Regions from separate parts of the Shewanella sp. BF02_Schw genome, predicted to be linked through region 2. Evidence: riboswitches for the same ligand, from Rfam matches in the RefSeq annotation. Region 2 holds a riboswitch; the other holds the start of a gene.

Region 1 (5,335 bases), 250 kb from region 2:
TAGCCTAAACGGGCGTTATAAATGGTATAGGCTTCTGACTGAGATTCATTGCTGTCAGAATAATAAAACTGGCTTTTACCACTGGCATTCACGTTTGCAAACCAACCAGAATCAGCAACATAAGTCATACCAGCACTGTAAGTAAATTTAGGCGAATGCGCTAAGTCGCGCCCAGATAAATCGACGGTTGAACCGTATTTGTCACTGTATTGATATTGGCCATATTCAGTTTCCAACCAACCGAAACTACCATAGAACTCAATATTTTCTGTTAAATACCATTTTGCATCGAGTTCCGCGCCATAGTTACTTGAACTGCCAGCATTTTCGGTAAATAGAATAAAACGCTGCGGGCTATCTGGGTCTTGTAAAGAGGCGGCAACTTGTTGGTCTTGGCGGTCCATATAAAATAGCGCCAAGGTAGAATCCACTTCGCCATCAAACCAGCTCGATTTTAAGCCAACTTCATAGTTATATAAAATCTCAGTGTCGAACTGTTTCTTGTCAGACAATTCAGCAGGCAGTGTCATATTAAAACCACCTGCCTTATAACCGCGGGCGACACGAGCATAAGCATTGTGATTAGGATTAATGGCTTTTGACAACGCAATATGGCCGCCCCACATATCTTCTGATGGGGCAAAGTCATCTTTATTGCTGTCACTATAATCACTATCGCGGCGCTCGAAACGTAACCCAGTCGACAATAAGTAATCATCACCTAAATGGCTGTCTAGTTGGCCAAATATGGCATAGTTTGTCGCCTCATAATTTGACTGCAACACTTCATCTGGCCAGGTGTTGTATTCCGAGTATAAGTCGTTATCTTCTTTTAAATTCATCGCGTATACACCCAATAACCAGTCGGTACTACCGGCGAAGATGCGTCCTGCATCTTTGGATGATAAACGGAACTCTTGGGTTAAGGTTTTACGATCGCCCTTTTTGTCCCAGGTGTAATCATAAACACAAGGTTCAGTACCTGAGGCCGCCCCTGCGTCGTCATACACAGTACATGCTTTACTCGCCCAATAATCCGAATTGGCCCAATCACCATCATATCCATTATGATGATCAGTTTGCGCAAATGATGTTAATGATGTGAAGTCAAATGCTTGCATACCCGTGTATATGAACTTAACCCCTGCTCCAGTCGTTTTTTGTGTATCAACACCGGGTTGGTCAGTTAAGGTATTACTGCGATTATTATCTAATGTCCACACATCGTAACCATTATCAAAATTGGCATGCAATAAGGTTAAATCAACTTGAAGATCGTCAGTAGCGTACCAACGGAACTTAGCCCTAGCCGTTAACTCATCACGTTCATTGGTATCATCACGGTTAAGATAAAGGTTGTCACGGTAACCATTTTGATTGTGCTGTTCTAGTGATACACGGTAGAGCAATTTACCTGAGTCATTGAGTGGACCAGAGCTAAAACCAGAAAGAGTACGAAGATTATCATCACCTAAACTGACTTTTGCGCCATGTTCAAATGATTCGGTAGGGTCATTACTTTTTAAGTAAATTAATCCAGCTAGTGCATTAGCACCATATTGAGTACCTTGTGGACCGCGCAAGACTTCAACTTGCTGCATGTCGTACATACTCGACACCATGCCAAGGCCTGATAGGTCGATATCGTCGACCACAAAGCCAACTGATGAGTTAGGTGCACCTTGATATTGTTCTTGTTCGCCGACACCACGAATTTGGAAATATTTAGGACGAGAACTGCCACCAGACCAGTTAAAGTTGGCAATAGAATTGAGCACATCTTCAAAATGTTGCGCCCCTTCGTCTTCTAATTGCTGGGCATCAATAACCGTCACGCTTGACGGCATTTTATCAAGGCTAATATTACTAAAATCAGCATTAACAACAATCACTTCCATTTTTTCATATTCGGGAGTGACATTTTCAACATCGGCCGTTTTAGCCATAACCACAGGCGAGCTAAATGCCACCATTACCGCTAAGGCAATTGGTGTTTGGTGTAACCTAGTAGAGTTTTTCGTGAACATAGGACCTCAAATAGTGATTTTGAGATCCGGCAAGAGTAGCGAATAAGAGGTGCACATAAATAGTGTGGCCCATTCCTACGCCGGTATAAGCCGGATCAGGTTCTAAGGGTTCGTCATACAGACATCTCAGTTCAGGTTTTACTGAACACCCCTTGGCGATCACGATTATAAACTAACTTCACCATGAATACACGAGCAGCGATACAATTTGATAACGCAAAAATATAATTGATTAACTTTATATTAAATCTCAGTAATCATGTCTCTTCAAGTTCTCTGTAGCGTGGCTTAATTTGAGAAAGCTTCGCGCACATAAATCTCAAATCGAATACCTTGTGTATTGGGCGCTACCGCACCCACTTGCAACTGCTGTTTACCATGTAATTTAACCGACTTCCAACTGCTTGCTTCATCCTCAACTGTAAATCCGCTAGCATCGTACCAAGTGAACTTATATTGTAGACGTAGGTCAGTGCTCGATTTGCTCTGAATTAGCGCCGATGCTTTGATTAAGTCAGCAACCATGACAGATGAAATATCCACAACACTGACATCACTGGCAAAAGAGCTGCTATCGACTCTAACCTGCCCGCTTGAGTCTACCGAAATACCTGCCGTGTTATGCGCACAGGCGCTAAGCAACAATGCTAATGCGAACACAAATATTGACGTTATTTTTATGCTATCTCCTTATTTGCTGTTAATGTAAAGCGTGGACTTAATCTATCAAAAAATGTGCTCTGGCAGTGGCTATCAATTGTTTACGGTTTGTTTGCCAACAGTTCATACTGACGTTAGCCACACGGCGGCCTTGGCGAGTAATTTTACATTCTGCAAAGGTATCTTGATGTAAACCTGCGCGTAAATAGTCAATTGAGAAATCAACAATTTTAGGTACTTTCTTGGCTTGCATAAATACCATTAATTGCACAATTGCCGACATTTCCATAAACCCAGCAATCACTCCGCCATGTATTGCAGGTAAAATCGGATTACCAATGTTGTCATCTTTAGCCGGCAGTCTAAATACCATTTCATCACCAAAACGGGCCACTGACATGCCAATAAATTGTGAGTAAGGTACTTTCTCAAGTAGGTAACTATAATCATTCAGTTCAATGGCACGTTTAACCACATCTTGAACATCTAAACCCTTTTGTGTCTCTATTTGGGTTGGCTCACTCATGATTTCGCCCCCGGTAAATTCCCCATTAACACTTGACGAAACTCTTCGCCGACCATTTCTGGACTAATTCGCATAAAAGAACCCACCGCGTGAGCGATAGGTTCATCAATACTGTCTTGATATGCTATCGCACGGGTAAAAGCAACGCTTGACGATAAACGATAGCATTCAGCAAAGGCATAAACTGATTTATGAGGCTCTGCAGGTTTCATGTAATCGACACGTAAATCCAATGTTGGAGACAACTCTAACGATTGGTACTTCTTCAAAATGGCGCATACCACGGCTGTGCCACAAGCGGTATCTATCAAGGTTGTGATCACCCCACCATGAATGACTCCGGTGTCGGGGTAACCAATAATATCTTGACTGTAAGGTAACTCAATTAACACATGATGCTCACTGGCTTCTTGCACTGAAAGCCCTAAACGACGGCACTGAGCTAACTGGTTGACAAAACGGGTGGCAACTTCAGTTAACGGGAAAAAATCACTGTTAATTTTCATTATCCACGACTCAGCATTGGGCCTAATGGTTTACCCCCTAAAAGATGCATATGAATATGGTACACCTCTTGACCACCATGCTTATTGCAATTCATGATTAAGCGATATCCATCTTCAGCAATACCGGCTTCATCGGCAAGTTTGGCCGCTACTGTTATCATCCGCCCTAATGCTAATTCATCAGACGCTTTAACATCATTTGCTGTCGCGATTAAATGATTGGGAATAATCAGAATATGCGTAGGAGCTTGCGGAGCAATATCCCGAAATGCGGTGACTAATTCATCTTGGTATAAAATATCCGCTGGAATTTCACGGCGGATAATTTTGCTAAATATGGTTTCTTCGGCCATTTGGATGCCCTCATTAGATAACTGCATTGATGCTATTGATAATACTATCAACTCTTTGAACTATCACTCCAGTAAAAACGCTTTTTATGGGTAATATTTTGCCTAAAATGGGATTCGTTTGCTTAAGTGAGTCAATTTTGGCAGCATTGGTTATTATAGCTCAATCGTTTTGATTGCGACTTGCCACTCATTCGGAATTCTTTATGCATTATCATATTCATGCGGTCGACCCAAAAGCTCATTTATTTGAAGTGACCTTTACGCTAAAAAACGCCAATCCATCTCAGATTTTTTCATTACCAGCATGGTTACCTGGCAGCTACATGATCCGCGATTTTGCCAAAAATATTATTGAAATTGATGCCAAAGAGAATCTACAATCGCTTGCAGTCACTCAATTAGATAAACAAACATGGCAATTGAATAACCAAGGCAGTGATATCACTCTGTGTTATCAAATTTATGCATGGGATTTGTCTGTTCGCACTGCACACCTTGATACTAATCATGGCTTTTTTAATGGCAGTAGTGTGTTTCTAGCGGCTAATGGTCTTGAGTCTCAACCACATATCGTCACCATGGCTAAACCTGCACTTGCAGAATTAGCTCATTGGACGCTAGCCACCAGCATGACTAGAGCATCAGGTGAACAATTTAGCTTTGGTGATTTTAGCGCTGAAAACTACGATGACTTAATTGACCATCCCGTTGAAATGGGTGAACTGACCATTGAAACCTTTTTCGCTGCTGGTGTGCCACACGATATCGTACTCAGTGGCAAACAAAGAGCAAATATGGCTCGATTAGCCAAAGATTTACAAGCGATTTGCGAATATCAAATTAATTTATTTGGCACTCCAGCACCCTTTAAGCGTTATGTGTTCATGACAACCGTTTTGGACAATGGTTTTGGCGGTTTAGAACATAAAGCGTCAACAGCGTTAATGTGCTCTCGCAACGACTTACCTTTGTCACTCGATGCGCCAGTAGATAAAGGTTATCGCACTTATTTATCACTGTGCAGCCATGAATATTTCCACTCATGGAACGTTAAACGGATTAAACCTGCTGAGTTTACGCCATTTGATTTATCACAAGAGTCTTATACTTCTCAATTGTGGGCGTACGAAGGTATCACGTCATATTACGATGATTTAATTACCTTTAAATCTCAGTGTATTGATGAGAAAGGTTACCTTACTTTACTCAGTCAAATTATGACTCGAGTATACCGAGGCGAAGGTCGCTTTAAACAAACCTTAA
Region 2 (5,335 bases):
CCCTTAGTTTCCATTGGCATCATGCCGGTTTTTTCATCGCTAAAGAAACCCATTTCATGCTCGACATTGTGCCAGTTCGCTTGGGCAGTGAACTCGCCTTCATTTTCCAGCGTTCGTTGATAGCGCACTAATGCGCCATAACTGTCATTATTCGTCATGTCCATATACTGGTTAGCGAAACCTTGAAAGGGGATATGTTGATGGGTCAATTTGACAGCAATTTGTTGAATGTCATCTTGCCAAGCAGCGGTTAATGCATGATTTTGTGATTGGTATAAAGTGTCTAGTACTTTATCGCCGTGGCCGTCGGTATAGCTGTTTGCATCTTCAAATGATCCTTGGTAACTAAAGCTTAATGTTTTACTCGCAACTGTGGCATTTACACCTGCGAGAATGGCGTCATTGGTGCTTCGGTAACCACTAGATATGTTACCACTTTGCCATGTCACATTGTCACTATCGGTAAATACAGAGGTTAAGCTAGTGACGTTAATTACGCCGGCAATATTATCGCCACCGGCGCTCACCGGAGAGACTCCAGCAACCACTTGGGTCGAACTAATGTGATTGGCTGACACATAAGAAAGTGGCGGGTTCATCTGGTTTGCACATGATGAGGTAATGTCGCTGCCATCAATGAGCACTTTGATCCGATCGCCCATCATGCCATTTAAAATCGGTAATGCAGATACGCCACCCGCTTCAGAAAAGTCTACTCCTTGCTTTTCAAGTAAGCTTTGGGCTGAGCCGAGTAAGTCTTTGTTAGTCGTGTTTTGTCCATGTACTTCAACCCGCTCAATGCCTTCACTATTTTGCTTATCGTACTGCTCAGCCATTACTTGAGGTGTAATAGCAAACATTACAGCCAATGAAATTGATGAGTAAACCCATGGGTAATTTGTATTTAATTTAATGGTTTGGATTGCTTTATTTGCCAACGTCATCACCTTTATTGTTATTTTTATCAACCTTTGATGAATATATTTCAAAGGTGTTTGTCAGTTTTTTGAAATTATAATCTACTAATAAATATGATGAATGCGACATAGTGTCGCACCTTGATAAATACCTGTCTGTGGTGATGGATGAACCATGGGGATATCAATAACCTCATATTAGTTTCTGGTATGTGGATTGATAACTTTTGTATGAAATGATTATTTTAGTGCTTGTTATTTAGCGACAAGCTTGCTTATACTGCGGGACATCTTGTCGGAGTGCCATTATGGCTGAGACCGTTTATTCGGGATCCGTTGAACCTGATCAGGCTAGAACCTGCGAAGGAAACAAGCGTAATAATCATGATAGTTGGGAAGATAAATAACGTATTAACAAGACCGTAAATGGACGTTTACCTCCGAGTTTTTTATCGGTTTATATATCCAGTTACGTTATTACTTTAGTATTTTTCTATGTGATTATTGACGTAAGCAATAGTATTTTTATCGTTTACTGCTGCTATCAACACCTCTCCAGACAAGCAACTCTACTCTTAATATTGAGGTTGCTAATGTCAAATCCAAACCGTCGTCAAACTCGAGCTAACGCTCAACAATTTATTGATACTCTTAAACCGTTACAACATCCTAATTCAGAAAAAGTCTATTTAACCGGTAGTCGTGCTGATATCAACGTCGCTATGCGCCAAGTGAATCAAACTGATACCGTCATTGGTGGTACTGACGCTGAACCCATTAAACAAGCCAATCCGCCGATAATGGTTTATGACTGTGCGGGTGCTTATTCTGATCCCCTTGCTGATATCAACGTGCGTGAAGGTTTACCTAAAATCCGTCAAGCATGGATTGATGAGCGACAAGATACTGAGCAATTAACGGGTGCAAGTTCGGGCTTTACCCAACAGCGGCTGGCCGATGATGGACTCGATCATTTACGCTTTGACGCCCTTGTCGCGCCTAAACGTGCCAAGTCTGGCAAATGCGTGACCCAAATGTATTATGCTCGTCAAGGTATTATTACCCCCGAAATGGAATACATTGCCATTCGTGAAAACATGGCTCGCGCTGAAGTAACCGATAGCGTATTGACTCAAAAAGCGCCAGGTGAGGCTTTTGGTGCGCATATTGGGCAACTTATCACTCCTGAGTTTGTCCGTGATGAAGTCGCTCGAGGTCGAGCGATTATTCCGCTTAATATTAACCATCCTGAAACTGAACCTATGATTATTGGGCGTAATTTTTTAGTGAAGGTGAATGCCAATATTGGTAATTCTGCGGTGACATCTTCGATTGAAGAAGAAGTTGAAAAACTCGTGTGGTCAACCCGTTGGGGCGCCGATACGGTTATGGATTTGTCGACTGGACGTTATATTCATGAAACGCGTGAGTGGCTTATCCGCAATTCGCCTGTGCCGATTGGTACTGTGCCGATTTATCAAGCATTAGAAAAAGTAAATGGCGTTGCCGAAGACCTCAGTTGGGCTGTATTTAGAGATACATTGATTGAACAAGCCGAGCAGGGCGTAGACTATTTTACGATTCATGCAGGGGTGTTATTGCGTTATGTACCCATGACCGCCAAACGCCTTACCGGTATTGTGTCGCGTGGCGGTTCAATTATGGCTAAGTGGTGTTTAAGTCACCATCAAGAAAGTTTCTTATATGAACACTTTCGCGATATTTGCCAAATTTGTGCCCAATACGATGTGTCATTGTCGTTAGGGGATGGTATGCGCCCCGGTTCAATTGCCGATGCCAATGATGAAGCGCAATTTGCGGAATTAGAAACCTTAGGTGAATTGGTCAAAATTGCATGGGAATACGATGTGCAGACCATCATCGAAGGCCCTGGCCATGTGCCAATGCAATTGATTAAAGTCAATATGGAAAAGCAATTGGCCCTTTGTGATGAAGCACCATTTTATACCTTAGGCCCACAAACGACTGATATTGCTCCGGGTTATGATCACTTCACCTCCGGTATTGGCGCTGCCATGATGGCTTGGTACGGCGTGGCGATGTTGTGTTACGTCACCCCTAAAGAACATTTAGGTTTGCCTAACAAAGAAGATGTAAAACAAGGCTTAATTGCCTACAAGATTGCTGCCCATGCTGCTGATGTCGCTAAAGGCCATCCAGGTGCACAAGTACGTGATAATGCCTTATCAAAAGCCCGCTTTGAATTCCGTTGGGAAGATCAATATAACCTAGGTCTTGATCCTGATACCGCTCGTGCTTATCACGACGAATCGTTACCACAAGAATCAGCCAAAGTGGCTCATTTTTGTTCAATGTGTGGGCCTAAATTTTGTTCGATGAAAATAACCCACGAAGTACGTGAATATGCCGCGAATCTTGAACAAGCTGAAGCACTTAAGATTGAAGTATCTTCCGCTAGTGCATATCAAAACCAACATTCGACTCAAGCTCTTAATCCATTTGAGGCGATGGCACAAAAGGCGGCAGAGTTCAAAGCATCGGGATCGGCGTTGTATCACGACGTTAAACCAGTGGCTCCGGTTGATACCGACCTAACGATTGAGGTTGAATAATCGCCATGAATTCATCGACATTAGTCAGTGAATCCATAACTCAAACCCCACCTATAGTCTGGACCATAGCCGGTTCTGACAGTGGTGGTGGTGCGGGGATTCAAGCTGATTTACTTACCATGCAAGACTTGTCGTGTCACGGGTGTAGCGTAATCACCACATTAACTGCGCAAAACTCAGTCAGTGTAAGCCTTGTTGAAACCGTTTCTGAATCCATGTTGTTGGCTCAGTTCACCAGTTTACTTGCCGATTTGCCGCCAGTTACCATTAAAATTGGCCTGTTGGCATCCCAAGCACAGGTAGACATTTTGGCTGACTGTTTAGCTCAAATGCGCGCTACTCAGATGATGGTACCTTTTGTGGTATTTGACCCTGTTATGGTCGCCAGTAGTGGGGCGAATTTTAATCCTATCGATCTCGATTTTAGCCCCCTCATTGGCTTAATTGATCTACTTACACCGAATCAGCACGAATTGCAGCGTTTGAGTTCACGTTCTGCATTCGCGCAAGATTGTGATGGTGTAGCTAATCATTGTACTCAGCAACAGCAAATGATCCGCGATGCCAAATTGTTATCCGATACATTTAAATGCAATGTGCTCGCTAAAGGCGGTGATGCTCAGTGGCAGCAACAATATGCAATAGATGTATATGTGAGTAAAAACGTTAAAGGTGCCAGTATTACACACAGTAATTCGGTGTTTATGCTAAGTAGCCAGCGGATAGCAACCACCAATAATCATGGCAGTGGTTGCACATTATCATCTGCCATAGCGTGTTTTATTGCCCATGAGTTCGTTATTCATGATGCTATTGTGCTGGCAAAAGCCTACGTCAATAAGGGACTTACTTTAGGCGTAAGCCTTGGTCAAGGGCCTGGTGTTTTAGCCCGTACTGGTTGGCCTGATGATTTAGGGATGATGCCATCAATCAAGTTGGTATCTTCTGAGCATCTCGCTGATGATTCGTGCAAGCAAGCTGCACCGAATGGTTTTAAATCACTGCATCAACCCTTGGGGATTTATCCTGTTGTAGCTGATATCGATATGCTTAAAAAATTGTTAAAAGCGGGCTGTAAGACGGTTCAATATCGTGCCAAGTTAGCTATTAATATCGATACTGATGACAGCCATGTATTACAAGGATTAACACTCGAAGCCAATATCATAGAGGCCATCAAACTCGGTCGCGAATATCATGCTCAGTTGTTTATTAATGATCATTGGCCACTGGCGATTAAACTCGGTGCGTTTGGGGTTCATTTAGGCCAAGAAGATATGGCAACTGCAGATTTAACCGCGATAGCGGCAACAGGAATGGCGTTAGGGTTATCGAGTCACAGTTATTTTGAAGCCTTATTAGCCCACCAATGTTCGCCTTCATATATTGCTCTTGGGCATATTTTTGCTACCACGACCAAGCAAATGCCTTCCGCGCCTCAAGGGCTCAGTAAACTTAAACGTTATGCCAGTTTATTTGCGCGCCATTATCCTACCGTTGCTATTGGCGGGATCGATCTCAGTAATTTGGCGTTGATTGCGGATACAGGCGTTGGTGATGCTGCTGTTGTTAGAGCAGTGGCAACGGCTGACGATCCGGCGAAGGCTTATCGAACGTTGCATCATAAATGGTTGCAGCTTACCCGACCTTTACCTAAAGCTAATTTATCTCAGGAGGGCGTATGAGTACTTTATCTGATCGAGATTATATTCAGTATTCGCGCACCATGTTACTGAGCGATATAGGAGAAGCAGGGCAGCTTGCCATTATGAATAGCGCTGTAGTGATCATCGGTGTTGGAGGCTTAGGGCATTTAGTGGCGCA

Evidence for each region. Region 2 has a riboswitch for thiamine pyrophosphate ahead of thiC (phosphomethylpyrimidine synthase ThiC). Riboswitches for the same ligand answer to the same signal wherever they lie in the genome.
Region 1: it holds a riboswitch for thiamine pyrophosphate, as region 2 does, so the genes downstream of both, HNW13_RS04810 (TonB-dependent receptor) here and thiC (phosphomethylpyrimidine synthase ThiC) in region 2, are expected to answer to the same signal.

What each region holds. Positions count from the first base shown of each region.
Region 1 covers NZ_JABKAW020000001.1:1,057,369-1,062,703, reverse strand. The annotation lists gene HNW13_RS04810 (TonB-dependent receptor) at 1-2,027, opposite strand, end outside; TPP riboswitch at 2,083-2,190, opposite strand; gene HNW13_RS04805 (YcfL family protein) at 2,316-2,708, opposite strand; gene HNW13_RS04800 (PaaI family thioesterase) at 2,746-3,213, opposite strand; gene HNW13_RS04795 (PaaI family thioesterase) at 3,210-3,719, opposite strand; gene hinT (purine nucleoside phosphoramidase) at 3,719-4,072, opposite strand; gene HNW13_RS04785 (PDZ domain-containing protein) at 4,276-5,335, shown strand, end outside.
Region 2 covers NZ_JABKAW020000001.1:1,305,711-1,311,045, forward strand. The annotation lists gene HNW13_RS05885 (TonB-dependent receptor) at 1-944, opposite strand, end outside; TPP riboswitch at 1,204-1,303, shown strand; gene thiC (phosphomethylpyrimidine synthase ThiC) at 1,511-3,511, shown strand; gene HNW13_RS05895 (bifunctional hydroxymethylpyrimidine kinase/phosphomethylpyrimidine kinase) at 3,517-5,196, shown strand; gene HNW13_RS05900 (HesA/MoeB/ThiF family protein) at 5,193-5,335, shown strand, end outside.